DNA from 4 places in the Mesorhizobium sp. U510 genome. Region 4 is predicted to be linked to each of the others. Evidence: riboswitches for the same ligand, from Rfam matches in the RefSeq annotation. Region 4 holds a riboswitch; each other region holds the start of a gene.

Region 1 (7,062 bases), 1.8 Mb from region 4:
TCGATCAGCTTTTCGGTGCCGCGATGCAGCAGCCCGATATGCGGATCGACGCGATCGACGACTTCGCCGTCGAGCTCCAGCACGAGGCGCAAAACGCCGTGCGCCGCAGGATGTTGCGGGCCGAAATTGATGTTGAAATTGCGGACGGAGGTCTCAGCCATTCTGGCGCCTCAATTCGTCTTGGCTTTTTCGTCCCCGGGCAGCACGTAGTCGGTGCCTTCCCAAGGGGAAAGAAAATCAAAATTGCGGAATTCCTGCTTGAGCTCGACCGGCTCGTAGATGACGCGCTTGGCTTCGTCGTCGTAGCGCACTTCGACGAAGCCTGTCAGCGGGAAATCCTTGCGCAGCGGATGGCCTTCGAAACCGTAGTCGGTCAGCAGGCGGCGCAGATCGGGATGGCCCGAGAACAGCACGCCATAGAGATCGTAGGTCTCGCGCTCGAACCAGTCGGCGCCGGGGAAAACCCCGGTGATCGACGGCACCATCGTCTCCTCGTCGGCCTGCACCTTGACGCGAATGCGCACATTCTGTTTCGGCGACAGCAGGTGATAGACGACGTCGAAGCGCTTGGCCCGCGACGGATAGTCGGCGCCGCAGACATCGATGATCGAGATGAACTGGCAGCGCGCATCGTCGCGCAGGAAAGTCACGACTTCGATGAGGTCGCGCGGCTCGACATGAATGGTGAGCTCGCCATAGGCAATGTCAGCGCCATTGACGCGACCGATCAGCCTTTCGCCGAGATAGGTCGACAGTTCGCTAAGGGATGCGGCCATGGATTTACCGTTCGATCGTGCCGGTGCGGCGGATTTTCTTCTGCAGGAGAAGAATGCCGTAGAGCAAAGCTTCGGCGCTCGGCGGGCAGCCGGGCACATAGATGTCGACAGGCACGACGCGGTCGCAGCCGCGTACCACCGAATAGGAATAGTGGTAGTAGCCGCCGCCATTGGCGCAGGAGCCCATCGAGATGACGTAGCGCGGCTCCGGCATCTGGTCGTAGACCTTGCGCAGCGCCGGCGCCATCTTGTTGGTCAGCGTGCCGGCGACGATCATGATGTCGGACTGGCGCGGTGACGCACGCGGCGCGACGCCGAAGCGCTCCGAATCGTAGCGCGGCATCGAGGTGTGGATCATCTCGACGGCGCAGCATGCCAGACCGAAGGTCATGAACATCAGCGAGCCCGAGCGCGCCCAGGTGATCAGCGCCTCGGTCGAGGTGACCAGGAAACCCTTGTCGGCAAGCTCATTGTTGATTTCGAGGAAGAAGGGATCGTCCTCCCCCACCGGCCGGCCGGTGTTGGGATCGATGATGCCCTTCGGCTTCGGCGCGACGAGGGTGCCTGAACTGTCGTTCAATCCCATTCCAGCGCTCCTTTTTTCCATTCATAGGCAAAGCCGATGGTCAGCACTGCCAAAAACACCATCATCGACCAGAAACCCAGCATGCCGATCTTCGAGAAGGACACCGCCCAGGGAAAAAGGAAGGCCACTTCCAAGTCGAAGATGATGAACAGGATCGACACCAGGTAGAAGCGGATGTCGAATTTCATGCGGGCATCGTCGAACGAGTTGAAACCGCACTCGTAGGCGGAAAGCTTTTCGGGATCGGGATTGCGGTAGGCCACAAGGAACGGTGCGGCCAGCAGCGCCAGGCCGACGACCAGCGCCACGCCGATGAACAGGACGATGGGCAGGTACGAACTGAGAAGTGCGTTCATGCAGCGGCTTTCCGTTGGCGCCAATCCACTTTGATTACAGCACCGGACCTTAATGCGGAAGCGTGACAGATTAACCGCTGAACCGTTTTAAGGGGCCTATGCTGCAACGCGGCGAGGGTTAGCGCAGCACTTCCAGCGAAGCAAGTCAAACCTTGTTCAAAACGCCGACCTGGACGGCATATCCGGAGAAACTGGTCCGATCCGCTCCTGTTTGATTTCCTTCGTTTTTTACTCCACTTTTCTCTCCTGACAGGGTTGCCGCTAAAACCCTGCTAGCATGGGCTGGAATCACCCGTCAGACCCACAGCAGAAGCGCCCAGAGTGATACCTGCATGAAGGAAAAAATCTCGCTTGCCATGGCCCGGCGCATCGCGCTCGCCGCACAGGGGTTTCTCGATCCCCGCCCAAATGGCACACCCGATCGCCGCCACTTCGCCCGCGTGCTCTCCCGCACCGGCCTGCTGCAGATCGATTCCGTCAGCGCGGTGGTGCGCGCGCATTATATGCCGCTTTATTCCCGCCTTGGCCCCTATCCCTTGACCTTGCTCGACAATGCCGCCGTGACGCGCAAGCGCACCGTCTTCGAATACTGGGCGCATGAGGCTTCCTTCCTGCCGGTCGAGACCTATCCGCTGATGCGCTGGCGCATGCAGCGCGCCGAGCAGGGCGACGAGATGTATCTGGGCCTGGCCAAATGGGGCCGCGAGCACGCCGCCTATATAGAAGAGATCTACCGCGAGGTCGCCGCGCGCGGCCCGATCGCCGCTTCGGCGCTGGAAGGTCAGAAAGGTTCGGGCGGCTGGTGGGGCTGGAGCCATGCCAAGCATGCCTTCGAATGGCTGTTCTGGGCCGGGCGCATCACCACGGCGCACCGCCGCGGCTTCGAGCGCTTCTATGATTTGCCCGAGCGCGTGCTGCCGCAGGCGATCCTCGACCTGCCCGTGCCGCCAGCCGAGGACGCGCACCGCGAATTGCTGCGCATTTCTGCCCGCGCCCATGGCGTGGCGACATCAGGCGACCTGCGCGACTACTTTCGGCTATCGCCGGCCGACATGAAAGGCCGGCTGGAGGAACTGGTCGAGCTGGGCGAATTGCTGCCGGTGCGTGTCGAGGGCTGGGACAAGCCGGCCTACCTTCATAAGGACGCCCGCCTGCCCCGGAAAATCGAGGCCCGCGCACTGTTGGCGCCGTTCGACCCGGTCGTCTTCGAGCGCTCGCGCTCGGAGCGGCTGTTCGATTTCCACTACCGCATCGAGATCTACACGCCGGCTGAGAAGCGCCAATACGGCTATTACGTCCTGCCCTTCCTGCTCGGCGACCGGATCGTCGCCCGCGTTGACCTCAAGGCTGACCGGCCGGCCAGCGTCCTGCGCATCCACGCCGCCTACGCCGAACCCGGCGCGCCACCTGAAACCGCCGCGCAACTCTTCGAGGAACTGCAGCAGATGCAGGGCTGGCTTGGCCTTGAACGCATCGAAGTGACACCCGCCGGCGATCTGGGTCCGGCGCTCGCCGACATCGCCATGTCGTAGCCGCGCGTTGACACCGCTGCCTGCAAAAGCCTAAATCCGCTCCAGACGGTCCCTTGCCCGCAACGGCAGGGGCTAAGAGGGAATGCGGTGCGGGATTTCGATCTCAAATCCGCGGCTGTCCCCGCAACTGTAAGCGAAGAGCCAAGGCCGAAAGCCACTGGGACGTTCCCGGGAAGGCGGCACCCAAGGCGATGACCCGCGAGCCAGGAGACCTGCCGTCTGCGACAAAAGAATCCGATCGCCCGGCGGGTTTCCGGGCAAGGAGCCCGGTTTTTGGACCAGAACAGCAGTTTTTCGGCTGGCACAGCGGACAATTCGTCCGCCGACGGGGATGCCTTGGCCGGCGTCACCGTCATCGTCTGCGCCTCCTGCCGCGACGAGACCGGCTCCGACGCCCATCCCCGCGCCGGCGAACTGCTAGCCGAAGACACGCGCCAAGCCGCTGCGAGCGATGACATCCGCATCCGCACGGTCGAGTGCCTCGGCAATTGCAAGCGCCGGCTGAGCGCCGCGATCCTGCGCGACGGTTGCTGGAGCTATGTCTTCGGCGACCTGACCGCGACCAGCGGCGCCGACCTCGTCACCGGCGCCAAACTCTTCGCCACCTCGACCGACGGCCTCATTCCATGGCGCGGTCGGCCCAATTCCCTCAAGCGCGGCCTCGTTGCCCGCATTCCTCCCCTCAACCTGCTGAAGGATTGATCATGAGCGCTTCCGTCACCCGCGTCCCCTGCACCGTCGTCACCGGCTTCCTTGGTGCCGGCAAGACGACGCTGGTCCGCCATCTCCTGGAAAACGCCGGCGGCAAGCGCATTGCCATCATCGTCAACGAGTTCGGCGACATCGGCATCGACGGCGAGATTCTGAAGGGCTGCGGCATCGACACCTGCCCGGAGGAAAACATCGTCGAACTGGCCAATGGCTGCATCTGCTGCACCGTGGCCGACGATTTCGTGCCGGCGCTCGACCAGATCCTGTCGCTCAACCCCAAGGTCGATCACATCCTGATCGAGACCTCGGGCCTGGCCCTGCCCAAGCCGCTGGTCCAGGCATTCCAGTGGCCGACGGTGAAGAGCCGCGTCACCGTCGATGGCGTCATCGCCGTGGTCGACGGTCCCGCACTGGCCGAAGGCCGGGTCGCCAACGACATGGACGCCTTGCAGGCGCAGCGCGCGCAAGATGGTAGCCTCGACCATGACGACCCGGTCGAGGAACTGTTCGAGGACCAGATCGCCTGCGCCGACCTGATCATCCTGTCGAAAAGCGATCTTATGGACGCCGCCGGTTCGGCCCGCGCCAACGCCATCATCGGCGAACACTCCGCCCGTGCCGTGAAGATCGTGCCGACCTCGCATGGCAAGGTCGATCCCTCCGTGCTGCTCGGGCTCGGTCTCGCCGTCGAGGACGACATCGAGAACCGCAAATCCCATCATGACGGCGCCTTCGACCACGAGCATGACGACTTCGACACCTTCATCGTCGACATTCCCTCGATCGCCAATCCGGATGAGCTGGCACAACGCGTCGCCGCCGCCGCCGAACAGGAAAACGTGCTGCGCGTGAAAGGCTTCGTCGAGGTCGGCGGCAAGCCGATGCGGCTCTTGCTGCAGGCCGTCGGCCCGCGCGTCAATCATTACTATGACCGCGCCTGGACCGCCGAGGACGACCGCCGTTCGCGCCTGGTCGTCATCGGCCTCAAGGGGCTGAACCGCCCGGCAATCGAGCGTATACTCGCCGGCTGAGTTCAGACACGGGCCGCGATGCATATCCTCACCACGACCTCCGCCTCGCTCGACGATCTCGCCGAGCCGGTCGATCTGCGGCAGACGCCGGCGGATATCGTGGCCCTGTCCTTCACCGACAGCGACCTCGCCGGGCTGGCGGCCGCCTGGAAGGCGGATGCCGGCCGTTTGCCCTCGATGCGGCTGGCGGCGCTTCGCGACCTGCGCCACCCTATGTCCGTCGACCTCTGGGTCGACAGCGTCGCCCGCCACGCCAAGATCATCCTGGTACGCATCCTCGGCGGCTACGACTGGTGGCGCTACGGCTGCGACCAGCTGGCCTCGACCGCTCGGGAACGCGGCATAAAACTGGCGCTGCTGCCCGGTGAAAGCCATGACGAGGATATCAGGCTGATCGAAGCCTCGACGCTGCCGCGCTGGGAATTGGACGCCCTGCTCGGCTATTTCCGCGAGGGCGGCCCGGCCAATATGGGCGCGCTGGTGCAGCGGCTGGCCAGGCTGGCTGGGCAGGACGCGGCCGTTGTTGAGCCGGTGGCGGTGCCGAAGGCCGGCTACTACGAGCCAGGCCGCGGCGTCGTCCCCCTCGCCCTTGAGGGAGAGGGAAAGGTCGTGCCCATTCTCTTCTACCGCTCGATGCTGCTGGCCGCCGACGTCGCACCCATCGACGCCCTTTTCGACGCGCTGCGGCAGCGCGGCATGACGCCTGTCCCCATCTTCGTCTCCGGCCTCAAAGACCCGACATCCCTGGCCTTCGCGGAAACCGCCATCGCCAAGCTCAGACCCGTTGCCATCATCGCCGCGACCGCCTTCGCTTCCGGCGCCGAACCCGGCGTTGAAACCCTGTTCGACCGCGCCGGCGTGCCCGTTTTCCAGGTCATCGTCGCCACCACCCGCCGCGACATCTGGGAGAATAACCAGCGTGGCCTGGCGCCCGCCGACCTCGCCATGCATGTCGTGCTGCCAGAACTGGACGGCCGCATCCTCGCCGGCGCGATTTCCTTCAAGGGTGAAAGCGATGTCGATCCCGCGCTTGGCCACCGCGCCTTCGCCAACCGGTCGGAACCGGATCGCGTCGCGCAGGTCGCTGACCGCGTGGCAGCCTTCATTCGCCTGCAGGAGACGCCCCGCGCGACGCGCAAGCTCGCCATCCTGATCCCGGACTATCCCAGCGCGCCTGGCCGTACCGGCTATGCCGTCGGCCTCGACGTGCCGTCGAGCGTGCTGGCGATGCTGCACGACCTGAAGGAACAGGGCTACGGGGTTGAAGGGATCCCGCAATCGCCTCGGGAATTGCTGGATTTGCTGGAGCGGGGCGATGGTGGGTTGGGATTGGATGAGTATCTCGACCTTTCACGAGACCTGCCTGTCGAGGCAATGACTGCTGTTGAGGCGGCGTGGGGGAAAGCGGAAGACAAGACAGGTTTGCGCCAGGCACCCCCCTCTGTCCTGCCGGATATCTCCCCCGCAAGGGGGGAGATTGGCAGTTTCAGCGCTAAGGCCACTCTTGCAACGTCGGAGATTGGCGAGGGCAGAGATGACAGCGTAATCTCCCCCCCTGCGGGGGAGATGTCCGGCAGGACAGAGGGGGGTGTTCAAGCGCCGACCTCGCTGCACTTCCCCTTCCGCGCCACGACCTTCGGCAACATCACCGTCGCCCTCGCCCCCGACCGCGGCCGCTCGGCCGACCGCCGCGCCGACTACCACGACCCGACACTCCCGCCACGCCACGCCCTGCTCGCCTTCGGCCTCTGGCTGCGCAAATCTCTCGGCGTCCACGCCCTGATCCATGTCGGCGCCCACGGCACGCTGGAATGGCTGCCGGGCAAGACTGTCGCGCTGTCAAAGGCCTGCTTCCCCGAGATCGTCACCGGCGCCCTGCCCGTCATCTATCCCTTCATCGTCTCCAATCCCGGCGAGGCAGCACAAGCCAAGCGGCGCATCGCCGCCGTCACCCTCGGTCATCTGCCACCGCCGCTGGCCGGTGCGGGACTTGACGAAGATCAGCACAAACTCGAGCGCCTGGTCGATGAATACGCCCAGGCCGACGGCCTCGACCGCCGCCGCCGCGAC
Region 2 (7,062 bases), 1.8 Mb from region 4:
TCAGGTGATGCCGGCCTGCAAACGGCGGCTTTCTGCGCTTCCGGTGCTCACGGACCTGAATGTCCGCTCCGCTCCAGTTCTCGAAAACCGCCATTTTCGGCTCGGCCTGACCTAAATCTCAACACACCTTGGGCCAGCGCCGGGAAGTCGTTGACCGACTTCGCTTTTCACGGCCTATGCGTCGGTTTCCTCTTAATCGTCCGGGAACGGCCAAGGCAGATTTGACCGGTGATTCTGCTTTGGGGAAGCAATGTCCACCCATGTGCGCCATCCGATCTGGCTTCCGGCCCTCAGGGCCGCGGATGCGCGCACCTTCGCCTCGCTCTATGCTGTCGAATCCTTCGCTCGCGCCACGGTGTCGAGCGTCATCCCAATCCAGGCCTACGAGATCCTGCACAACGAGCAGATCGTCTCGATCCTCTACACCATCGTGGCGCTGCTCGGCCTGTCGGTGACCCTGTTCATGCCGATGCTGATCCGCCGTTTTGCCCGGCGCTGGGTCTACACCGCAGGCGCCTGCCTGCTCGCCATCGGCTCGCTGTTCTTCGTCACCCATACGCTGGCCGGGCAATTGGCGGGCATGCTGTGCCGGGTGATGGGCGCCAGTGCACTTTCGATCACGCTCAATCTCTACATCATGGACCACATCCGCAAGACCGACTTCATGCAGGCCGAATCGCTGCGCATGGCGTGGTCGATGCTCGCCTGGACCGGTGGGCCGACGCTCGGCATCTTCCTCTACACGCGATTCGGCATCTACGCCGCGCATGGTGCGGTGGCGGTGTTCGCGCTGGCCCTGCTCGCACTGTTCTGGACCTATCGGCTGGGCGACAACCCGTCGATCCGGCCCGGCAAGACACGGCCGGCCAATCCGCTCGCCAATATCGGCCGCTTCGTCGCGCAGCCCAGATTGAGGCTTGCCTGGCTGATCGCCTTCGGTCGCTCCTGCTTCTGGACGACGTTCTTCGTCTATGGGCCACTGTTCATGGTGATCACCGGCGAGGGCAAGCTGGCCGGCGGTCTGCTGGTTTCGGCCGGCAACGCGCTTTTGTTCATGGCGATCTTCTGGGGCAAGGCCGGAAAACGCTTTGGCGGCCGGCGCACCATGACATTTGCCTATTTCGCCATGTCGGCGATGCTTCTGGCGGCGGGCACGGTCGGCGAAACCGTGCCGCTGCTCACCGGCGCCTTCCTGTTGTGCGGCGCCTTTTTCACCATAGCGCTCGATGCGTTGGGCTCGACCGCCTTCATGCGTTCGGTGCGCTCCTATGAGCGGGCGCAGATGGCGGCGGTCTACCGCACCTATCTCGATTTTTCCGAGCTGACGCCGCCGCTGGTCTATTCGGTGGTGCTGGCCTTCTTCGGACTGGGCTCGGTGTTCGTCACGCTCGGCCTGCTGGCGGCGGTTTGCGGGTTCGTGACCTGGCGTTACCTGCCGAAGTCTCTGTGAGGATCACGGTGAAAGTGCCGCATGCTGCTCGCGCACCCAGTTGTGGAAGCGGTGCAGTTCATACTCCTCGGGCATGAGCACGCCGGCCTGGTGGCGCATCGAGCGCAGGCCCCTCTGGTTGACCTCGCAAATGGCGGCGTCCTCTTCCAGCACCTGTGTGCCGAAGGCGACGATGTTGTCGATATCGGTCGCGGCCAGCGCCTCGGGCGCGAACAGCCACTCGGCGACAAGTTCGGTCTCTTCCGGGCCGAGCGGCACCAGGCGTACGGTCCTGACATAGTCGACATGACCGACGATGAACATCGAGGGCAGGCTGGTGGCGTATGTCTGGCCGGCGGCGCGTTCGGCTGGCGTCAATCCGGAGAAGACCGGCCCGTGCGCCTGGCCGTCGCGCGACCAGGTCTCGGCGCCGGCGCGCAGGCCGCCGGAAAATTCCGGTGCGTCATTGTCGGCATGGCGCGTCCATTCGGGATCGTCGTGCCGGCTCATCAGGCCGCGGCCATAGATCGGCACCAGCCGCGAGAGGTCCTTGTGGACGCCCGGGCAGTGCAGGCACTCGTTGAAGTTTTCCCAAAAGATCTTCCAGTTGCAGTGCATTACCTTGCGCAGCACATGGCCTGATACCAGCGTTTCCAGCGGCCAGTTGCCGAGATTGCCGGAGGCCGGGTCGAAGGATGCCTGCGCTGAGCCCGCCGCATCCTCCTGCAGATTGATGAACACGAAACCGCGCCACACCGAGAGCGCGACGCGGTAGAGCGGATGGTCGGCCTTGTCGAAGCCAACGGGCAAGGATTTCGACGGCACGCGCACGAGGTCGCCGCGCAGCGAATAGGACCAGGCGTGGTAGGGGCAAGTGATCAGTCGCGCCTTCAGCCGGCCCTCGCTCTCCTGGCAAAGCTGCGAGCCGCGGTGGCGGCAGGTGTTGTGGAAGGCGCGCAGCGCGCCGGTGTCGTCGCGCAGCACGACGATGTCCTGCGTGCCGATGCGGAATCGGCGGAAGGCCAGCGGCTGGGCCAGATCGGCCTCGCGGCAGATGAGCAGCCAGTTCTTGTACCAAATGGCATCGAGGTCGCGCTGGTACTTCTCACCATCCCAATAGGCCGATGAGGGCAGGGTCGGTTCGGCCTGGGTCAGGCCATTGTAAGGGGCGCGCTCGCTGGCAGTGGGCTGCATGGCTGGCTTCCTGTGAAGCGGCCAGCCGACACCCGGCAGGAAGAATTGTCAATTCTCGTGCCTGGAAACGGCATGGCGCAATCGCGCTGTTTGCCGGCGGAATTTGGTTTGCCGCGTGTCGCGATTTTCCCTATAGTCATGCAGTCGTCGGTTCCGTTTTGGAGCCAAGAGGGAATGCGGTGCGGGCGAAATTCTTGCCCAATGCCGTGGCTGCCCCCGCAACTGTGTGCGGTAGTCCTCTCCATATGCCACTGAAGGTTCGTCTTCGGGAAGGTGGGGAAGGGCGCTGATCCGTGAGCCAGGAGACCTGCCGACGACGGCAAAACTGACAGGCCCTCGGGTGGAGGGTGAAAGGACAAGATATGAATACCGCTTCCGTCTCCCTCGGCGCCTCCGTCTCCTCGCAGTCGCGCTTCATGCAGCTGGCGCTCGCCGCACTGCTCGGCACCTTCATCATCGGCTTTGTCGGCTTCTCGCATATCGAAGCGGTCCACAATGCCGGTCATGACAACCGGCATTCGATGGCGTTTCCCTGCCACTGACGAGGATCTGACATCATGAATCTGTTTCGCAACGTCGTGTTCATCGCGGCGATCGCAGGGCTCGTGGCCGGCGTCGTTCTTGCCTGCATGCAGGCCTATGCCACCGTACCGCTGATCCTCAAGGCGGAAGTCTACGAACAGGCCGAAGGCGGCTATAGCCATGACCATGCCGCGGCGCCGACTGGGGCCGCCAGTGGCAACGCGATGAGTTCGGCCGCACCGGCGGCAAATTCGATGAGCGCCGCGACCCCGGCACCGGCCGCAGCCGCCGCTCCGGCCGAAGACCAAGGCTGGGCACCGGCCGACGGCTTCGAGCGCTTTGCCTTCAACGTGGTGTCCAATGTTGTCACCGGCATAGGCTTCGCGCTGATCCTGGTCGCGGTTTCGGAATTCGCCGGCGGCATCGGCAATTGGCGCCAGGGCGTGTTCTGGGGTCTGGCCGGCTTTGCCATCTTCACACTGGCGCCCGGTCTCGGCCTGCCTCCGGAACTGCCGGCCATGCCGGCCGCCGACCTGACGCAGCGCCAGATCTGGTGGGTGGCAACCGTGATCGCGACCGCTATCGGGCTCGGCCTGATCGCATTCCGCAAGTCGCTACCGCTGGCCATCCTTGCCGTGGCGCTGATCGTTGCTCCGCACATTGTCGGCGCGCCGCAGCCCGACAGCTTCGAGACGCCGATCCCGGAGGGCCTGCACCACCAGTTCGTGGTGGCGGTGACGCTGACCAATCTGGTGTTCTGGCTGGTCCTCGGCGCCGTCGTCGGCGTGGTGCGCGGACGCTTCACTGGCACGGCGACCAGCCTGCGCGACAGCTTTGCCTGATCGCAACAAGCTGACCTTCATCATCGGCGGTGCGCGCTCCGGCAAGAGCGCGCATGCCGAAATCCTGGCGACGGCGTTGCCGTCACCGTGGACCTATATTGCCACCGCGCAAGCCTATGACGACGAAATGCGCGAGCGCATCGCGCTGCACCGCTCGCGGCGCGGCGAGGGCTGGACGACCATCGACGCGCCGCTCGACCTTGCCGGCGCGCTCGAGGCCTTGCCGGACAACCAGCCGGTGCTCATCGACTGCCTGACGCTGTGGCTGACCAATCACATGCTGGCCGATCACGACGTCGGCGCCGAGTGCCGGCGGCTGGCGGATGTGCTGTCGCGGCCGCGCGGCCCCTGGTTCGTAGTCTCCAACGAAGTCGGGCAAGGCATCGTGCCGGACAATGCCCTGGCGCGCCGTTTTCGCGATGACGCCGGCCGGCTCAACCAGCAGGTCGCGGCGATCGCCGATACGGTGCTGCTGATGGTGGCGGGGCTACCGCTCAAGGTGAAGTGACATGACCGACATCGACAACAAGCCCACCGAGGACCGGGACGAAGAACGCCATCGCGCCAAGATGGCCAAGCGCAAGGCGGTGCAGGATGCCGAGGTGGCGAGCAAGACGGTCGAAAAGGGACTGCTGATCGTCAACACCGGTCCGGGCAAGGGCAAGACCACGGCCGCCTTCGGCCTGGCGCTGCGGATGCTCGGCTATGGCAAGCGCGTCGGCGTCGTCCAGTTCATCAAGGGCAAGTGGCACACCGGCGAGAAGGATGCGTTTGCCGCTTTCGGCGACCGCGTCGTCTGGCATGCGATGGGCGAGGGCTTTACCTGGGAGACGCAGGATCTGAAGCGCGACATCGCCGCCGCCGAGGCCGCCTGGGCCAAGGCACTGGAGTTGATCGCCGATCCCTCGATCAGCCTTGTCGTGCTTGACGAGCTCAACATCGCCCTGCGCTACGATTATCTCGATCTCGACAAGGTGGTTGCGGCGCTGAAGGCGCGCCGCGAGGGCCTGCATGTCGTCGTCACCGGCCGCAACGCCAAGCCGGCGCTGGTCGAGGCGGCCGATCTGGTCACCGAGATGGGCGTGACCAAACACCACTTCTCGGCAGGCGTGAAGGCGCAGCAGGGGATCGAGTTCTAGAACGCAAGAACGGCGATGACCGAAACCACGGCGAACAACGCGATCAGCAAATAATCGGCGACGCGGTAGAGTTTCAGCGCCCGCCTGATGTCGCCGCTGTCGACGTCGCGGAGGCCGCCTTCGCCCATGAAGACGTCGTCGACCACGATGCCGCCATAGCTGCGCGGGCCTGCAAGCGCCAGGCCAAGCGCGCCGGCCATGGCCGCTTCCGGCCAGCCGGCATTGGGAGAGCGGTGCTTTTTGGCATCGCGCCGCACCGCCTGCCAGGCATTGCGGGGATCGGCGTCCTTGACCAGGAAAGCCGCCAGCACGATCAGCAGCGCCGTCAGCCGCGATGCCGGCAGGTTGATCCAGTCGTCGAAGCGCGCCGCCGCCCAGCCGAAAGCCTCGTGGCGGGGGGTGCGGTGGCCGATCATCGAATCGGCGGTGTTGGCGGCCTTGTAGGCAGCGCCGCCGGCGAGCCCGCCAACACCTGTCCAGAAGGCGGGGGCGACGATGCCGTCGGAAAAATTCTCGGCCAGGCTCTCGATCGCCGCGCGGCAGACGGCGGCACGGTCGAGCGCTTCGGGATCGCGGCCGACGATGCGCGAGACGGCGACACGGCCCATTGCGAGGCCGCCCGATTCGAGCGAGTCAGCCACGGCCTCGACATGTTCGTAGAGGCTCCTCTGCGACAGCAGCGATGTCGCCAGAAGCGCGGCGATGAAAAACCCCAGGGGTACGAACCAGAGCAGGACAAGCTGCACGCAAAGGCCGATCATCGCCGGCACCAGCACGATGATCAGCAGCGCCTGGATGCCACGCTGGCGACGCAACGCGTCGGGATCAGTGGCGCGGTTGAGCCTCAAGTCGAGAAAGGATATCAGCCTGCCGAACCACGTCACCGGATGGCCGATGGCGCGGAAGAGCCAGTCCGGGTAACCCAGGACAAATTCGACGGCCAGTGACAGGAAAGCGATCAGGACAGACATGAAGCTTCTTGATGGAGCGGTGGACCATGGTGGGAAGTCTTGGCAGGGCGAGGGCGCTTTTCCCCAACGCTCCTCTGCCTTTCGTCGACCTTTCGACTGGTATCAACCCGCACTCCTACCCGCTTTTCGACCTGCCCGCCACCTCGCTGTGGCGATTGCCGGAAGCGGCACGGGCGTGTGAGCTGATGGAGATCGCGGCCAGCACTTATGGCGCGCCGTCGCCGGCCAATGTCGTCGCGGCGCCCGGCACGCAGATCCTGCTGCCGCGCGTGGCATCGCTGGTCAGGCCCCGCAAGGCTCTGGTGCTGGGGCCGACCTATGCCGAACATGCGCGCGCAGCGGCGATCGCGGGGCATCAGGTGAGCGAAGTCAGCGATTTTGCGGCGCTGGCGCAGGCCGATCTTGCCGTCATCGTCAATCCGAACAACCCGGATGGGCGCGTCATCGAGCGCGAGCGGCTGCTGGCACTGGCCGCCGGGCTGCGCGCCAGAGGCGGGCTGCTGGTCGTCGACGAGGCGTTCATGGATGTCGGCCCACGCCAACACAGCCTCGCCGGAGATGCAGATCAAGGCGGCCTCGTCGTGCTGCGCTCGTTCGGCAAATTCTTTGGGCTAGCCGGCCTGCGGCTTGGCTTCGCGCTTTCCGATAGCGCGACCGTCGAACGGCTGGAGACGCAATTCGGGCCATGGGCCGTCGCTGGCCCAGCGCTGGAATACGGCATTCGCGCGCTTGCCGATATTGGCTGGCAGGACGCAATGCGGGCATCACTCGCCGAGGGTGCGGCGCGGCTCGACGCACTCTTCGGCCGTTTCGGCGTGCCTGTAGCGGGCGGTACCACGCTGTTCCGCTATATCAGCCTTCCGGATGCCGCCTGCCTGTTTTCGGCGCTTGGCGAGAGGGGCATTCTGCTTCGCCACTTCAAAGACCGGCCGTTTGTGTTGCGGGCCGGCCTGCCGGGGAGCGAG
Region 3 (7,062 bases), 2.0 Mb from region 4:
CGATTGCTGGCTGGTCAACACCGGCTGGACCGGTGGCGCCTACGGCACCGGCAAGCGCATGCCGATCAAGGCGACGCGCGCTCTGCTGACCGCCGCGCTCGACGGCTCGCTGAAGACAGCCAAATTCCGCACTGACGCCAATTTCGGCTTCGAGGTGCCGGTAGCGGTGCCTGGCGTCGATGGCGCCATTCTCGATCCGCGCTCGACCTGGGTCGACAAGCCTGCCTATGACCGCCAGGCGGCAAGACTGGTCGGCATGTTCGCCGTCAACTTCGAGAAATTCGAGCCGCATGTCGATGCAACCGTGATGGGGGCGGCGCCTCGCATGCAGGAAGCGGCGGAGTAAGAGCCCGGATCGCTTGGCATCGTAGCCGCGCAGTACCATCGAAGGCCCGGTTTCGATCGGGCCTTTTCTTTTGTCCGCCGCCGCGCCATGACTGCGGCATGCCGATCGATGACAACATCATCATATCAGACGAAGCCGTGATCCATCCCGGTGACCTGCACGAGGATTTCATCCGCTCGTCGGGGCCGGGTGGCCAGAACGTCAACAAGGTGGCAACCGCCGTGCAACTGCGCTTCGACGCGGCCAGCGCGGCCGGCCTGTCGGAACGCGTGCGTGCCCGCACGATCAAGCTTGCCGGCCAGCGCGCCACCAAGGACGGCGTCATCGTCATCGAGGCCGGGCGCTTCCGCACCCAGGAGCAGAACCGCGCGGATGCCAGAGCGAGGCTCACGGCGCTTGTCGCCAAGGCCGCCGAACCGCCGCCGCCACCCCGCAAGAAGACGCGCCCCTCGAAAGGCGCGGTGGAGCGGCGGCTGAAGAGCAAGGCTGGACGCGGCACGATCAAGAAGCTGCGCGGCCGGGTGGAAAACGACTAAGCACCACACCAGCCGCGTGCATAAAACGGCTTTCCATTTCGCACCGCAGATGCGAGGTTTCGCCATTGCCACAGCAAGGGAGACCAGAGATGGGCATGTTCGATTTCGTCAAGAGCGTCGGCAAGAAACTGGGCATCGGCGGCGACGAGGAAGCCGCACCCACGGCCGACACGCTCAAGAAGGAGCTCGATTCACACAAGCTCGGCACCGATGGCGTGCAGGTCGTCGTGCAGGGCGACACGGCGGTGCTGAAGGGCGCGGTCAAGGACCAGTCGATCTTTGAAAAGGCGGTCATCGCCGTCGGCAACACGCTGGGCGTCTCCAAGGTGCAGGCCGACGAATTGCAGGTCGCGCCGGACGCCGGCAAGGCAGCTGCCCCGGCCAAGGAACCGACCTTCTACACCGTCCAGAAGGGCGATAACCTCTGGAAGATCGCCGAGAAAAGCTACGGCAAGGGCCAGGGCGCCAAGAACACCGCCATCTTCGAGGCCAACAGGCCGATGCTGACCCACCCGGACAAAATCTATCCGGGCCAGGTGCTGCGCATCCCCTGATTCTGCTGCCAGGCAGTCTCGAAACGGCTTAATCAAGCGCCGCGCATCCGAAAGGACGCGCGGCGTTTTCGATTTTTGCCAGTTGCGTTTCAGCGAGGCCGTGATGTTGCGGCCCTGATCCAGATAGCAATAGCCGCAGCAGTGCAATCGGCGACGGCTTTCGGGTCGCTGTTTTCCGTTGATGGTGGCATCTTGCGGGCTCGAACCATCTCAAGGTGCGCTATTCCATGCTCGTTCTGCCCAACGGCGTCCGCCACATGCCGGCCTATCTCTCCCGCGCTGTTCAGGAGGCGCTGGTCGAAGAGGTGAGAGGCATCATCCAGCAGGCGCCGCTGTTCGTCCCTGCCATGCCGCGCACCGGCAAGGAGATGAGCGTGCGCATGACCAATTGCGGCTCGCTCGGCTGGGTCACCGACAAGGAGCGCGGCTATCGCTACCAGCCGACGCATCCGCTGACAGGAGAGCCATGGCCGCCGATCCCGGATGGCCTGCTCGAGCTGTGGCGGCAGGTGTCGGGCTATCCGAATCCGCCGGAGGCCTGTCTTATCAATTTCTACACGGCCGACGCGAGGATGGGCCCGCACCAAGACCGCGACGAGGCCGATTTCTCGGCGCCAGTCGTCTCCGTCTCGCTGGGCGACGATTGCCTGTTCCGGGTCGGCCAGACGACGCGCGACGGCGCCACCAAATCGTTCAGGCTGAAGAGCGGCGACGTCGTCGTGCTTGGCGGCGAGGGCCGTCTCGCGTTCCACGGCGTCGACCGCATCTATCCCTCGACCTCGGCGCTGCTCAAGAACGGCGGCAGGATCAATCTGACGCTGCGGCGGGTAACGAAGCCGCACGAGAACGCCTTATAAGCCGCTCCCGAGGCACGTCCCTATCAAGGTCGCAAGGGTCCTGGAAACAACAGCCGCAACTGCCTGGCAAGGCTGCGGTGCCGGGGCCGCCCGACGCTGTCACGCCTCGATTTCGAGAGCCGAAAGCGGCTTCGAGCAGCAGGCAAGGATGAAGCCGTCATCGATCTCGTGATCGAGGATGCCGCCATTGTGGCTCATCTCGACGGCGCCGGAGACTTTCTTCACCTTGCAGGTTCCGCACAGGCCGAATTCGCAGGCCGCTGGGATCCGCACGCCCGAGGAGCGCGCCGTCTGCAGCACGGTCTGGCCGGCGACGCACTCGGCATCGACATCCGAAAGCGCGAAGCGGATCGGTGTGGCCTCGACGGGAACGGCAATGCCGTCTTCCCCGGGCGACGCGAACGGCGCCGGGACTTCCTCCACCGCGGGGGCGGCAAAGCTCTCCTGGTGGTATTTCGTCATGTCGAAGCCGGCGGCTTCAAGCATGCCGCGCACGGCGCGCATGAAAGGATCCGGACCGCAGCAGAAGATCTCGCGTTCGCGGAAATCGGGCGCCAGCAGCGGCAGCCGGATCGCGTCGATGCGGCCCATATGGCCGTACCAGCCCTCGCGGCTCGACCGCTCCTCGATCATGAAGCCGAGCGACAGGCCCGGCATATGGCCGCCGAGCAGTTCGAGCTCCTTGCGGAAGATGATCTCTTCCGGGCGACGCGCGCAGTTGACGAAGCCGACATCGGTCCATGGCGCGCAATCGTTCAGCCAGCGCAGCATCGACATCATCGGCGTCACGCCGGAGCCGGCCGAGATCAACAGATATTTGGCCGCCGGATGGCTGTGCAGCGAAAAATCGCCGCTCGGCCCATAGGCCTTGACGTGCGAACCGGGCACCAGGTGATCGAACATCCAGCGTGTGCCGATGCTGCCGGCCTGTGCCTTCACCGTCACCGCGATCGAGAACGGCCGCGACGGCGACGACGACAGCGTATAGGTGCGCATCAGCGGTCCGTCCGGCGTCGGCAGTTCCAGCGTCACGAACTGGCCCGGCTTGTAGCGGAACCAGGTCTGGTTGTCGGAGCGGAAGGTGAAGGTCTTGACGTCAGGCGCCTCGTCGCTGACGCCGATCACTTCCAGCACCTGCAGCCTGTCGTTCCAGGGCGCCATCTGGTCGAGATGGCGATAGAGGCCAAGATCCGTCATCGCGTTCATCCCCAAACCCCTCAGGCGACACTGCGCAGGGCCGGCCGGCCATCGTCGGCAAGGCGCGGACCGATGAAGCGGGCGTACCAGTCGACAAACTGGATCACGCCGCCCTCATGCAGCTCCGAATAGGGGCCGGGTTCATAGGCCGGCGACTGGATGCCGAAGGCGTTTTCCTCGACGATGCGGCGATCCTGGTCGTTGGTCTCGGTCCAGACATGGGTGAGTTCGGCAAGATCGTAGTCGACACCCTCGACCGCATCCTTGTGAACCAGCCATTTGGTCGTCACCGCGGTTTCCGTGGCGCTGATCGGCAGCACGCGGAAGGTGACGGCGTGGTCGCCCAGAATGTGGTTCCACGTCGTCGGATAGTGATAGAGCAGCAAGGAACCGATGCGGTCGGCGGAGACGCTGTCGGACAGGTTCTTCTTCACCGCCCGCTTGCCGGTCATCGTGTAGCTGACCGCATCGCGCAGCAGCGGCGCGCGGGTGGCGCGGTATTGCCCGGCCGGATCGATGCGGAACTTGCTCGGCAGGCCGGCCGCTTCGCATTTGGCCCAGTGTGCCAGCATCTCCGGATCGCTGTCGGCGCCTTGCACGCCGGTCACCGTCGGGGCTTCCGGGAAGGTTTTGCACAGCTCCGGGTGATTGCCGGCGCAGTGGTAGCACTCGCGGTTGTTTTCCCAGACGAGCTTCCAGTTGCCCTTCTCGACGATCGTGCTCTCGAAGGCGATCTTGGCTTCGCTGAGCCGGTGCGGCTTGAGATAGGGTTCGATCATCGCCCGCATCGGCGAGAAGTCGGCGGGTTCCTTGGCCAGGCAGATGAAGATATAGCCGGCCACGCTTTCGCAGGCGACCGGCTTCAGGCCGAACTGGCTCTTGTCGAAACCGTCGGCCATCTGGCGGGCAAACAGCAGCCTTCCGTCCAGCTCATAGGTCCATTGGTGATAGGGGCAGACCAGCTTGGCGGCCATGCCCTTGTCGGTGTTGCAGACGCGGCTACCGCGGTGGCGGCAGGAATTGTGGAAAGCGTTGATCTTGCCCTGCTGATCGCGCACCAGCACGACCGGATAGTCGCCGATCTGCACGGTGATGAAGCTGCCGGGCTTGGGCAGTTCGCAATCATGGCCGACGAACAGCCAGTCGCGATACCAGATCAGCTCCATGTCGAGCTTGAAGAAATCGGGATCGGTATAGAAGGGCTGCTCGAGCGAGAAGCCCTCTCTGCGGCTGTTCAAGAGCCTCAGCATATCGTTGCGCGCATCCATGTCCTGTCCTCATACTTCAAGGACTGAACTGGTGGTGATTGAGGAAGGATGAGACGCAGGCCGGCGAAAGCCGGGCGCGCGCCATCCGCCTCTTGACCGCCCACCGCGATCAGTCGAGTTCAAAAATCTCGGGCTGGTTTCCGGGCTCTGGAGTGTCCTTGCGGACGGTCGCGACACCTTCCCAGGCTTTCGCCCAGTGGTCTCCCGTTGCGACTTGAACTCCACCACCGTTGCGGGGGCAGCGCCGGATTTTGACCGGCTTCCCAATTCTCCGCCCCGTCGTCACGAAGCGGCACCTGAGATGACATGATCTAATCACGACGGCGTTTGCGACATCGGCATGAAAGCGACATCGCATCCATGCGGCGCGACACGCATGCGCAACGATCTGGGCGCGGACAGCGGTCACGAAAATCGTCTTCGCCGTTAGCTGTACTGGCTGTCAAAATCGACCCGGAACAGGGGCAAAAAAGGTTAACGGTTTCGAAAAGTGACTATTAGCGGATTCTAAAATCGAACCGAACGGTTCGTTTCTGTTGACGGTGCGTGCAGGACGGTGTGAACACTGGACCTCCGATACAGTCTGTGATCTTGCGGCTGGCTTTAATTAAGTGATTGATATTAAGAAGAAAAATTTATGGCGTGGAAACCTCTGGCACAATTTCAAGTGGTGGATTCTTGGTCCACACGGAACAACTTCGTGATTGGAAACGGCGATCTGGCTTTCCCACATCGGGGCTGTCCGAACGACGCGATTTCAATCCCAAGACACGCCGCTAGACGGACGGAAAAAATACTGGAGTACTAAAAATGAAAAAGATTGTTCTCACTGCCGCCGCCCTTCTGGCCATTTCCGGCAGCGCCTTCGCTGGTAGCGACCACTACGGTTCGAATGCCGCCGCAGCCACGACTGTCGACAGCTCGTACACCGCTTCGACCAAGAAGTCGGAACCGGCTGCTCAGACGCCTGCCCAGGGCGCAGATCACAACCTCTTCGGTAATAACTAACAACGGGTCCCGGCTAATGGCGGGCTTTTCGCCCGCCGCTCTGGCCGATCTTGAGAAACTCAGGAGACTAACATGAACAAGCTCATCCTTGCTGCCGCCGCCGTCCTGGCCATTTCCGGCAGTGCCTTCGCTGGCAGCGATAACTACGGTTCCAACGGTGCCAACCAGCCGGCCGCTGCGGTCGACCATTCCTACACGGCTTCGGTCGACAAGTCGGCTCCGGCCACCCAGGTGCCTGCTCAGCAGGGCGCTGACCGCAACCTCTTCGGCAAGTAATGCCGGTTCACGGAAATGGCGGCGATGCCGGCCATTCCCGTGAAATCCAGAAATTCAGGAGACTAACATGAACAAGCTCATCCTTGCTGCCGCCGCCGTTCTGGCCATCTCCGGTAGCGCTTTCGCGGGCAGCGACAACTATGGCTCCAATGGCGCCAACCAGCCCGCCGCAACTTCGGTCGACAACTCGCGTACGGCTTCGATCCGCGAGAGCGGCTCGCCCGTCTACAAGCTGCTCAATTCGTCGGGCGACGTGCAGAAGTCCGCTCCTCAGGGCAGCGACCGGAACCTCTTCGGCCGTTAACAGCCGAAGCTGATCTCCAAAAAAGAGCGGCGGGCCTGGCCCGCCGCTCTTTTTTGTTGCCTTGACCCAGCAGGACCGGCGGCCTCAAGCCGCTTTTGCTTCCGGCTTTTGCAGCGCGAAGGAATGTCCGTCCGCATCGAAGATATGCAGGTCCTCGGCATTGGCGCTCAGCCGCAATGTCGAACCGCGCTTGACCTCGACATTGCCCGGCAGTTTGGTCACCAGCGGCAGGTCGGCGCGGCCGATATCGATATAGACCAGCTGGACCTCGCCGAGCTGCTCGACATAGTCGACCGTTCCCTCGAACAGATAGTCCGCGCCGCTGGCAATCATCAGGTCTTCCGGCCGCACGCCGAAACTGACCGCCGCGCCCTTGGCCGAGGCCGGCGTCGTGATCGGCACCGTCGCCTTGCGGCCGCCGACATGGTTGACGACGGTCGGGTTGCCGGTCTTGTCGATGGTTGCCGGCAGGATGTTCATGGCCGGCGAGCCGATGAACTGGGCGACGAACAGGTTGCCGGGCTTCTTGTAAAGGTCCATCGGCGTGCCGACCTGTTCGACATGGCCGTCCTTCAGCACCACGATGCGGTCGGCCAGCGTCATCGCTTCGACCTGGTCGTGGGTGACGTAGATCATCGTCGTGTTGGGCATCGATTCCTTGAGCTTGGCGATCTCGATGCGCGTGGCGACGCGTAGCGCCGCGTCAAGGTTCGACA
Region 4 (7,062 bases):
CTGAAGCAGGTGTCGGTCGCCGACCTCATCGCCTACCGCCAGCGCAAGGAAACGCTGGTCGAGCGTGTCGCCTGCTCCGATATCGACACGCTTGGCGGCAAGGCGCAGGTCTTCACCTACACGCTGCCCTGGGACACGATGCATCACGTCGCTGTCGTTTTTGGCGATATACGCGATGGCGAGGACGTGCCGGTGCGGCTGCATTCCGAGGATGTGGTGACCGATGTCTTCGGCACCAGCCATCGCCTGGACGGCATCATGAAAGCGATGGGCGAGCGCAAGCGCGGCGTCATCGTCTATCTCAGAGAGGGCTCCGTCGGCGTCGCGCACCAGGAGCGCAAGCGTCCGCTGAGCGGCGACCGCGAAGATCACGAAGAGGCGCGCCGCCGCGAAAACGAATGGCGTGAAATCGGTCTCGGCGCGCAGATCCTGAAGGATCTCGGCATTTCCTCGATCAACCTGATCGCCTCGCGCGAGCGTCATTATGTCGGCCTCGAAGGGTTTGGCATCCACATCGCCAAGACCGAGATCCTCTAGAATATATCGATATTCGGGTCAGGTCGGCCTGACCTGAATCTCAACTTATCCTGCCTGTCACTCCGCGGGAGCGACCGCAGCGTCGCATCCGTCCAGCTCGCATTTTTGCGTGGCCAGGATGCGCTGGCCGAGCAGCACGGTGGCGAGCGCAATCGTGCCTGATGCCACCGAGACCCAGAACCCGTTCTGGGCGCCGAACGCATCCACCACGGCGCCGGCGGCGAAGGAGCCCAGTGCCATGCCGATGCCGATCCCGGTGGTCACCCAGGTGATGCCTTCGGTCAGCATCGCTTCCGGCACATGCCGTTCGATCAGGCCGAAGGCCGTGATGAAGGTCGGCGAGATCGCCACGCCGCTGATGAAGACGGTCAACGCTAGAAGCGGCACGCTGCTGGCGGTGAGCGGCAGTAGCGTGCCGAGCGTGACCAGGGCGACCGCGATGGCAAGCTGGCGTTGCAGTGGAGCCTTCAGGTTGAGCGCGCCGACAATGATGCCGAGCACGAACGACCCCAGCGCGTAGACGCCGATGACGAGGCTGGCGGCGCCGGGCTGGCCGAGCTCTTTTGTGATGGCCACCGTGCTCACTTCCGTCGTCGCGAAGGTGGCGCCAATGAAGATCAGGGCAAAGGTGATGATCTGCACTGGCCACAGGCGGATCGCCGAGCCGCTCGAGTCGTGGTCCACCGGGCGCACTTGCGGCTCGGTCGATCTCTGCAGGATGAACGCGGTCGACCCCAAGGCGAGGAACAGTGTGCTCGCCAGCATGCCCGCTTCCGGAAACAGGGCGGCGCTGAGGCCGACCGACAGCGATGCGCCGGCGATGTAGACCAGTTCATCCGCCGCCGATTCGAAGGCGAAAGCGGTGTTCATCTCGGGCCGGCCCCGGAAAAGCTCCGTCCAGCGCGCGCGCACCATGGCAGGCATACTGGGCATGGCCGCCGCCAGCAGCGCCGACACGAACAGCGTCCAAACCGGCCAGTCCTGATTGGCGGCCGCAATGAGAGTGATGAAGGCGAGCACGGAGATGATTGTCGTGGGCACGACGATCCGCGTCTGGCCAAGGCGATCGACCAGTCTTGATATTTGCGGCGCCAGGAATGCGTTGGCCAGAGCGAATGTCGCCGAGACGGCACCCGCCAACCAGTATTCGCCACGCGTCTGCGACAGCATTGCCACGATGCCGATCGGCGCCATGGCGATCGGCAGGCGCGCCATGAAGCCGGCGGCCGCAAAGCCCCTCGCTCCAGGGGCGCGGAAGATTTCTGAATAGGGGTTTTGCATGGGGTTCCTCGACAAAGGGCGGTTCGACAATTACATACGAAGCGTATGAGGATTAGATAGAGCATACGCGACGTATGTCAATTGGCATACGGAACGTATGTGAATAGGACCAGACGGAAATGCACAGACCCCGCAAGGAAATGATCGCCGAAACGCGCGCCAAGCTGATTGCTGCGGCCCGCCAGGCCTTTGGCACGATCGGATATGCCGAAGCGTCGATGGATGATTTCACGGCATCGGCCGGGCTGACGCGCGGCGCCCTCTATCACCATTTCGGCGACAAGAAGGGACTGCTGGAGGCGGTTATCGCCGAAATCGACGGCGAGATGGCGGCCCGGGTGAATGAGGTGGCGTCGAGAGCGCCGACCCGCTGGCAGCATTTCGTCGACGAATGCACGACCTATATCGAAATGGCGCTGGAGCCGGAAATCCAGCGCATCATGTTCCGCGACGGTCCGGCCGTCTTGGGCGATCCGGCGCAATGGTCGAATGCCAATGCCTGCGTCGGCTCAATGACCGATCATCTGACCGCGCTGCAAGGGGAGGGGGTGGTCGTCCCGGGCGTCGACCCCGAGACCGCCGCACGGCTGATCAACGGGGCGAGCAGCCAGGCGGCGCAGCGGATCGCCAATTCTAACGACCCCGAAGCGACGTCGAAGATAGTGGTTGCGGCGTTCAAGCAACTGCTCGAGGGACTGCTCAGAAAACCGGGTTCGCAACAGAACTAAATCCTCGTTGGGCGCACCGCTGTCCACCGCTCATGATTGACAATCCTCGGGGTGAGCGCATCCTTTCCAGCCATCTCTGAGGGGAGATTCGGGCATGTGGGATTTCGATATCGGCAGGTCGGTGTCCATCATGGTGCGGACCTGGCCTTTCATTGTCTTCCGCATGATCGTCTATTTCGGCATCACGCTGGCCTACATCATGGCGACCGGCACCGGCGCTTCCGTCGGCTATGGCGTCGGCCATATCTCCACCGATCCTGACGGGCCGATGTCCTTTGCCCTGTGGGGCGGGGTGGTCGGCTTCGGCGTGGTTTCGATCGCCGTCTATTGGATCCGCGAATACATCCTCTATGTCGTCAAGGCCGGCCATATCGCCGTGATGGTCCATCTGATTGATGGCCGGGATGTTCCCGACGGCCAGAACCAGATCGCCTATGCCAGGCAGGTCGTGACCGAGCGCTTCGCCGAGGCCAACATCCTTTTCGTCGTCGACCAGCTGGTCAAGGGCGCCATCCGCGCCATCACCGGCCTGCTCGGCGGCATCGCCGCCTTCCTGCCCATTCCGGGGCTGAGTGGCCTGGTCTCCTTCATCAACACGGTGATCCGCCTGTCACTCACCTATGTCGACGAGATCATCCTCGGCTACAACATCCGCATCAATTCGTCCTCACCGTTCGAAACCGCTCGGCAAGGCGTGGTGCTCTACGCCCAGAACGGCAAGACCATGATCAAGAACGCCGTCTGGCTGGCGGTCATCATGTGGGGTGTCTCCTTCGTCATCTTCCTGCTGATGCTGGCCCCGGCCGCCGCCATTCTTTTCCTCATGCCAGGGCAACTCGCCGGCTGGGCTTTCGTGCTCGCCATCGTCTTTGCCTGGGCCTTCAAGGCGGCCTTCATCGAGCCCTTCGCCATCGCCTGCCTGATGCAGGTCTATTTCAAGACCATCGCCGGCCAGGTGCCTGATCCGGCCTGGGATGCCCGGCTGGCCGAGGCGTCGTCGAAGTTCCGAGAGTTGAAGGACAAGGCGCTGGCCTCCTTTGGCGGCTCGCGCTGGGGCACGGCCGGCGCGACGCACTGATCGGCGGGATTCGCCTGCGCAGCAGCAACCGTGTTGAGGTGCGCCACCGCTGACTTGAGTGGCGTCTCTCCTTGCCCGCAAAAAGTCTCGCTCATGATCAGATCGGGCAGCGGCAGCCGCCGGCCCCAGCCATGCGTTTCCAGGTCCGGTTTGGATGCGAACTCGGAAACCCGGCCGACGCAGAGATATGCGATCGGCGTCACGTGCTCGGGAATGGACAGCAGGCTCTTCAACGCTTGCGGCTCGATGATGCTGACCCAGCCGACGCCGACGCCTTCGGCACGCGCGGCCAGCCAGAAATTCTGCACCGCGCAGACCGTGCTGTAGAGATCCATCTCCGGATTGTGCCAACGTCCCAGCGGCGAGTTTTTTGAGCGCTCGCGGTCGCAGGTGATGCAGATGTTGAGGGCGCTTTCGCAGATGCCTTCAAGCTTGAGCTTGCGGTAGAGCGCCTGTCTTTCCACTTCGATTTCAGGCAATTCCTGCTCGCGCGCGGCCAGGAACAGGTCGCGCACATCAGCCCGTCGCGCGGCGTCGCGGATGACGATGAAATTCCACGGCTGCATGAAGCCGACCGACGGTGCATGGTGGGCGGCAAGCAGAAGCCGCGCCAGCACCGCGTCGTCGAGCCCGGTGGGCAGGAAATGGCTGCGCACGTCGCGCCGCGTGAACATGGCGCGGTAAACCGCGTCGCGCGCCATCTGGTCAAATCCATCACCCATAGCAGCGGTCATGTGTTCCGGCATCGCTCGTCCCCTTGCGATTGCAATAGCTCCACACCGTCAGAGCGCACTTTGTGCATCCAAGCGGACGCACGTCGCTCTGATGCCGTCCGCCTGACCATGCGGATGACGATGCCTGCCAGGCCGGTCTTCTGGCTTGGGATCAACCCGCGTCCGGTGCCTTCCCGTCATCGACAGTGGCATTTACCGGCGCGGTCCCCCTCACAGCGTTGGGCACGCCACGGAATTCAACCGTGTTCCCGATTCTCCCGCTTGCGACGGGCACCAGGCAGTAGCGGTGACCTTACGCCGAAGGCTCGGCCGCGCCAATCCCCGCAGCGACGCCAATGGACGCAGGCGCGATTTTCCCCAGCCATCAAGCTGCAATGCATGGCCATCGCGGCGCCGGGGCACTAGATAGGGAGCATGACAACCCGTCTCTACACGCATCCGATCTTCCTCGAACACATCACACCGCCCGGTCACCCCGAGCGGCCGGACCGCCTGCGCGCCATCGAGCGCGTGCTCGACGACGAGGCTTTTGCCGCGCTCGATCGTGTCAAAGCGCCGGAGGGCGACGAGGCCACCATCCTCTACGCCCATCCCGCCGATTTCGTCGCCCGTGTGCGTGCCGCCATTCCCGAAGAGGGTATTGCCCGCATCGATGCCGACACCACCGCCAGCCCGAAGAGCTGGCAGGCGGTGATCGCCGCGATCGGCGCGGCCAACGCCGCCGTTGACGACGTCTTTGCAGGCCGCGCCGACAACGTCTTCGTCGCCGCAAGGCCGCCCGGCCACCATGCCGAAAAGACCACCGCAATGGGCTTCTGCTTCTTCAACACGGCGGCGATTGCGGCGCGCTATGCGCAGAAGAAGCATGGCGCCGAGCGTGTCGCCGTCGTCGACTGGGACGTCCATCACGGCAACGGCACGCAGGATATTTTCTGGGACGATCCCTCGGTTCTCTATTGCTCGACGCACCAGATGCCGCTTTATCCCGGCACTGGCGCGAAGACCGAGACCGGCGCCGGCAACATCGTCAATGCACCCTTGGCGCCGCAGACCGGCAGTGAGGTGTTTCGCGATGCCTTCCTGTCGCGGGTGCTGCCGTCGCTCGACAATTTCGCGCCCGATCTGATCATCATTTCGGCCGGTTTCGACGCGCATCACCGCGATCCGCTGGCCGAGATCAATCTGACCGAGGACGATTTCGACTGGGCGACCGGCCAGCTGATGCAGCGCGCCGCGCGCCACAGCGGCAACCGGCTCGTCAGCCTGCTCGAGGGCGGCTACGATCTGCAGGGACTGGCATTTTCGGTCGCCGCCCATGTCGGGCGACTGATGAAAGGATGAATGATGGCTGGTGAAACCAACGAAGACGTCAAGGCGATGAGCTTCGAACAGGCACTCGACGCGTTGGAGAAGATCGTCGATGATCTGGAGCGTGGCGACGTGCCGCTCGACCAGTCGATCAAGATCTACGAGCGCGGCGAGGCGCTGAAGGCGCATTGCGACCGGCTGCTGAAGGCCGCCGAAGACAAGGTCGAGAAGATCAGGCTGTCGCGCGACGGCAAGCCGGTCGGAACCGAGCCGCTCGACGCGGATTGAGGCGCGGAGTAGCCTTACCGGTTTTTGGACACGATCAAGGTTGAGGATTAAGCTCGTCCCGATTGAAACGGCTCCAGGACAAGAGGAGATACGGAAGCGATGTGCAGAAACATCAAGACCCTGTTCAATTTTGACCCGCCGGCAACCAATGACGAAGTGCGCGACGCGGCCCTTCAGTTCGTTCGCAAGCTGAGCGGAACGACACGGCCCTCGAAACAGAACCAGCATGCGTTCGATCACGCCGTCGAAGCCATTGCGGCATCGGCGCGCGAACTTCTCGATTCGCTCGAAACCAATCAGCACCCGCGCAACCGCGAAGAGGTGGCGGCCAAACTGCGGGCAAAAGCGGCGATCCGCTTTGCCTGATGCGGCCAGAGCGGTCCTCGACCGCTGACAAGGAGAGCCCATGAGCTTCTTTCCCGGAAAAGACCCTGAAGCCGGCGACGCCTTTGCCAGCGACCAGATCGAACTGATGGTCATCCCGAATGCCAAGGACATTGGCGGCTTCGAGGTGCGCCGCGCTCTGCCGACCGCCAGGCGGCGGCTGGTCGGGCCATTCATCTTCTTCGATCGCATGGGTCCGGCGATCCTGCGGGCAGGCCAGGCTCTCGATGTCCGTCCTCACCCACATATCGGCCTGTCGACGGTGACTTATCTGTTCGACGGCAAGATCCGTCATCGCGATTCCCTGGGCACCGAAATGGTGATCCAGCCGGGCGACGTGAATTTGATGACCGCCGGCCGCGGCATCGTCCACTCCGAGCGCACGCCGGAGGAATTGCGTGGAGCGCCGATGTCGATCTCCGGCCTGCAAACATGGCTCGCCTTGCCCGATGGCAAGGAGGAAGTGGCCCCGGTCTTCGAGAACACCGCTGCCTTGCGGCTGCCCGAGATCGATGCCGAAGGCGTCCGCGGCCGCATCGTCGTCGGCGATTTTCAAGGGTTGCGCTCCCCCGTGAGAGCCGATTCCGAGACACTGTACGCCGACCTTAGGCTGGCGCCGGGCGCCAGTATAAAGATTCCCGCCGACGCGGAAGAGCGCGCCATCTACACGCTGGAAGGCGAGGTCGCGATTTCGGGCGACGTCTTTCCGGCAGAGCGGTTGCTG

What was found. A riboswitch is a leader RNA that binds a small molecule or an ion and turns the genes downstream of it on or off. The one in region 4 is predicted to bind cobalamin.
Region 1: linked by a shared signal. The riboswitch ahead of ACLGL5_RS27020 (DUF1636 family protein) and the one ahead of bluB (5,6-dimethylbenzimidazole synthase) in region 4 are both predicted to bind cobalamin.
Region 2: linked by a shared signal. The riboswitch ahead of ACLGL5_RS26785 (CbtB domain-containing protein) and the one ahead of bluB (5,6-dimethylbenzimidazole synthase) in region 4 are both predicted to bind cobalamin.
Region 3: linked by a shared signal. The riboswitch ahead of ACLGL5_RS08670 (aromatic ring-hydroxylating oxygenase subunit alpha) and the one ahead of bluB (5,6-dimethylbenzimidazole synthase) in region 4 are both predicted to bind cobalamin.

The regions. Positions count from the first base shown of each region.
Region 1 is NZ_CP180532.1:5,199,140-5,206,201, forward strand. Features, by position in the region: gene ACLGL5_RS26995 (NADH-quinone oxidoreductase subunit D) at 1-161, opposite strand, end outside; gene ACLGL5_RS27000 (NADH-quinone oxidoreductase subunit C) at 171-776, opposite strand; gene ACLGL5_RS27005 (NuoB/complex I 20 kDa subunit family protein) at 781-1,362, opposite strand; gene ACLGL5_RS27010 (NADH-quinone oxidoreductase subunit A) at 1,353-1,718, opposite strand; gene ACLGL5_RS27015 (winged helix-turn-helix domain-containing protein) at 2,051-3,250, shown strand; cobalamin riboswitch at 3,280-3,484, shown strand; gene ACLGL5_RS27020 (DUF1636 family protein) at 3,524-3,952, shown strand; gene cobW (cobalamin biosynthesis protein CobW) at 3,955-4,992, shown strand; gene cobN (cobaltochelatase subunit CobN) at 5,011-7,062, shown strand, end outside.
Region 2 is NZ_CP180532.1:5,151,112-5,158,173, reverse strand. Features, by position in the region: gene ACLGL5_RS26795 (MFS transporter) at 251-1,450, shown strand; gene ACLGL5_RS26790 (aromatic ring-hydroxylating oxygenase subunit alpha) at 1,454-2,623, opposite strand; cobalamin riboswitch at 2,755-2,952, shown strand; gene ACLGL5_RS26785 (CbtB domain-containing protein) at 2,986-3,165, shown strand; gene ACLGL5_RS26780 (CbtA family protein) at 3,181-3,987, shown strand; gene cobU (bifunctional adenosylcobinamide kinase/adenosylcobinamide-phosphate guanylyltransferase) at 3,980-4,495, shown strand; gene cobO (cob(I)yrinic acid a,c-diamide adenosyltransferase) at 4,497-5,126, shown strand; gene cbiB (adenosylcobinamide-phosphate synthase CbiB) at 5,123-6,097, opposite strand; partial or broken gene cobD (threonine-phosphate decarboxylase CobD) at 6,096-7,062, shown strand, end outside.
Region 3 is NZ_CP180532.1:1,355,664-1,362,725, forward strand. Features, by position in the region: gene ACLGL5_RS08645 (phosphoenolpyruvate carboxykinase) at 1-346, shown strand, start outside; gene arfB (alternative ribosome rescue aminoacyl-tRNA hydrolase ArfB) at 445-882, shown strand; gene lysM (peptidoglycan-binding protein LysM) at 972-1,436, shown strand; gene ACLGL5_RS08660 (alpha-ketoglutarate-dependent dioxygenase AlkB family protein) at 1,664-2,293, shown strand; gene ACLGL5_RS08665 (FAD-binding oxidoreductase) at 2,393-3,490, opposite strand; gene ACLGL5_RS08670 (aromatic ring-hydroxylating oxygenase subunit alpha) at 3,511-4,758, opposite strand; cobalamin riboswitch at 4,873-5,073, opposite strand; gene ACLGL5_RS08675 (DUF680 domain-containing protein) at 5,569-5,766, shown strand; gene ACLGL5_RS08680 (DUF680 domain-containing protein) at 5,839-6,042, shown strand; gene ACLGL5_RS08685 (DUF680 domain-containing protein) at 6,110-6,346, shown strand; gene ACLGL5_RS08690 (ABC transporter ATP-binding protein) at 6,431-7,062, opposite strand, start outside.
Region 4 is NZ_CP180532.1:3,363,165-3,370,226, forward strand. Features, by position in the region: gene ribB (3,4-dihydroxy-2-butanone-4-phosphate synthase) at 1-537, shown strand, start outside; gene ACLGL5_RS17720 (MFS transporter) at 595-1,818, opposite strand; gene ACLGL5_RS17725 (TetR/AcrR family transcriptional regulator) at 1,938-2,546, shown strand; gene ACLGL5_RS17730 (hypothetical protein) at 2,641-3,624, shown strand; partial or broken gene bluB (5,6-dimethylbenzimidazole synthase) at 3,792-4,370, opposite strand; cobalamin riboswitch at 4,472-4,651, opposite strand; gene ACLGL5_RS17740 (histone deacetylase family protein) at 4,773-5,699, shown strand; gene ACLGL5_RS17745 (exodeoxyribonuclease VII small subunit) at 5,703-5,954, shown strand; gene ACLGL5_RS17750 (DUF2277 domain-containing protein) at 6,054-6,320, shown strand; gene ACLGL5_RS17755 (pirin family protein) at 6,361-7,062, shown strand, end outside.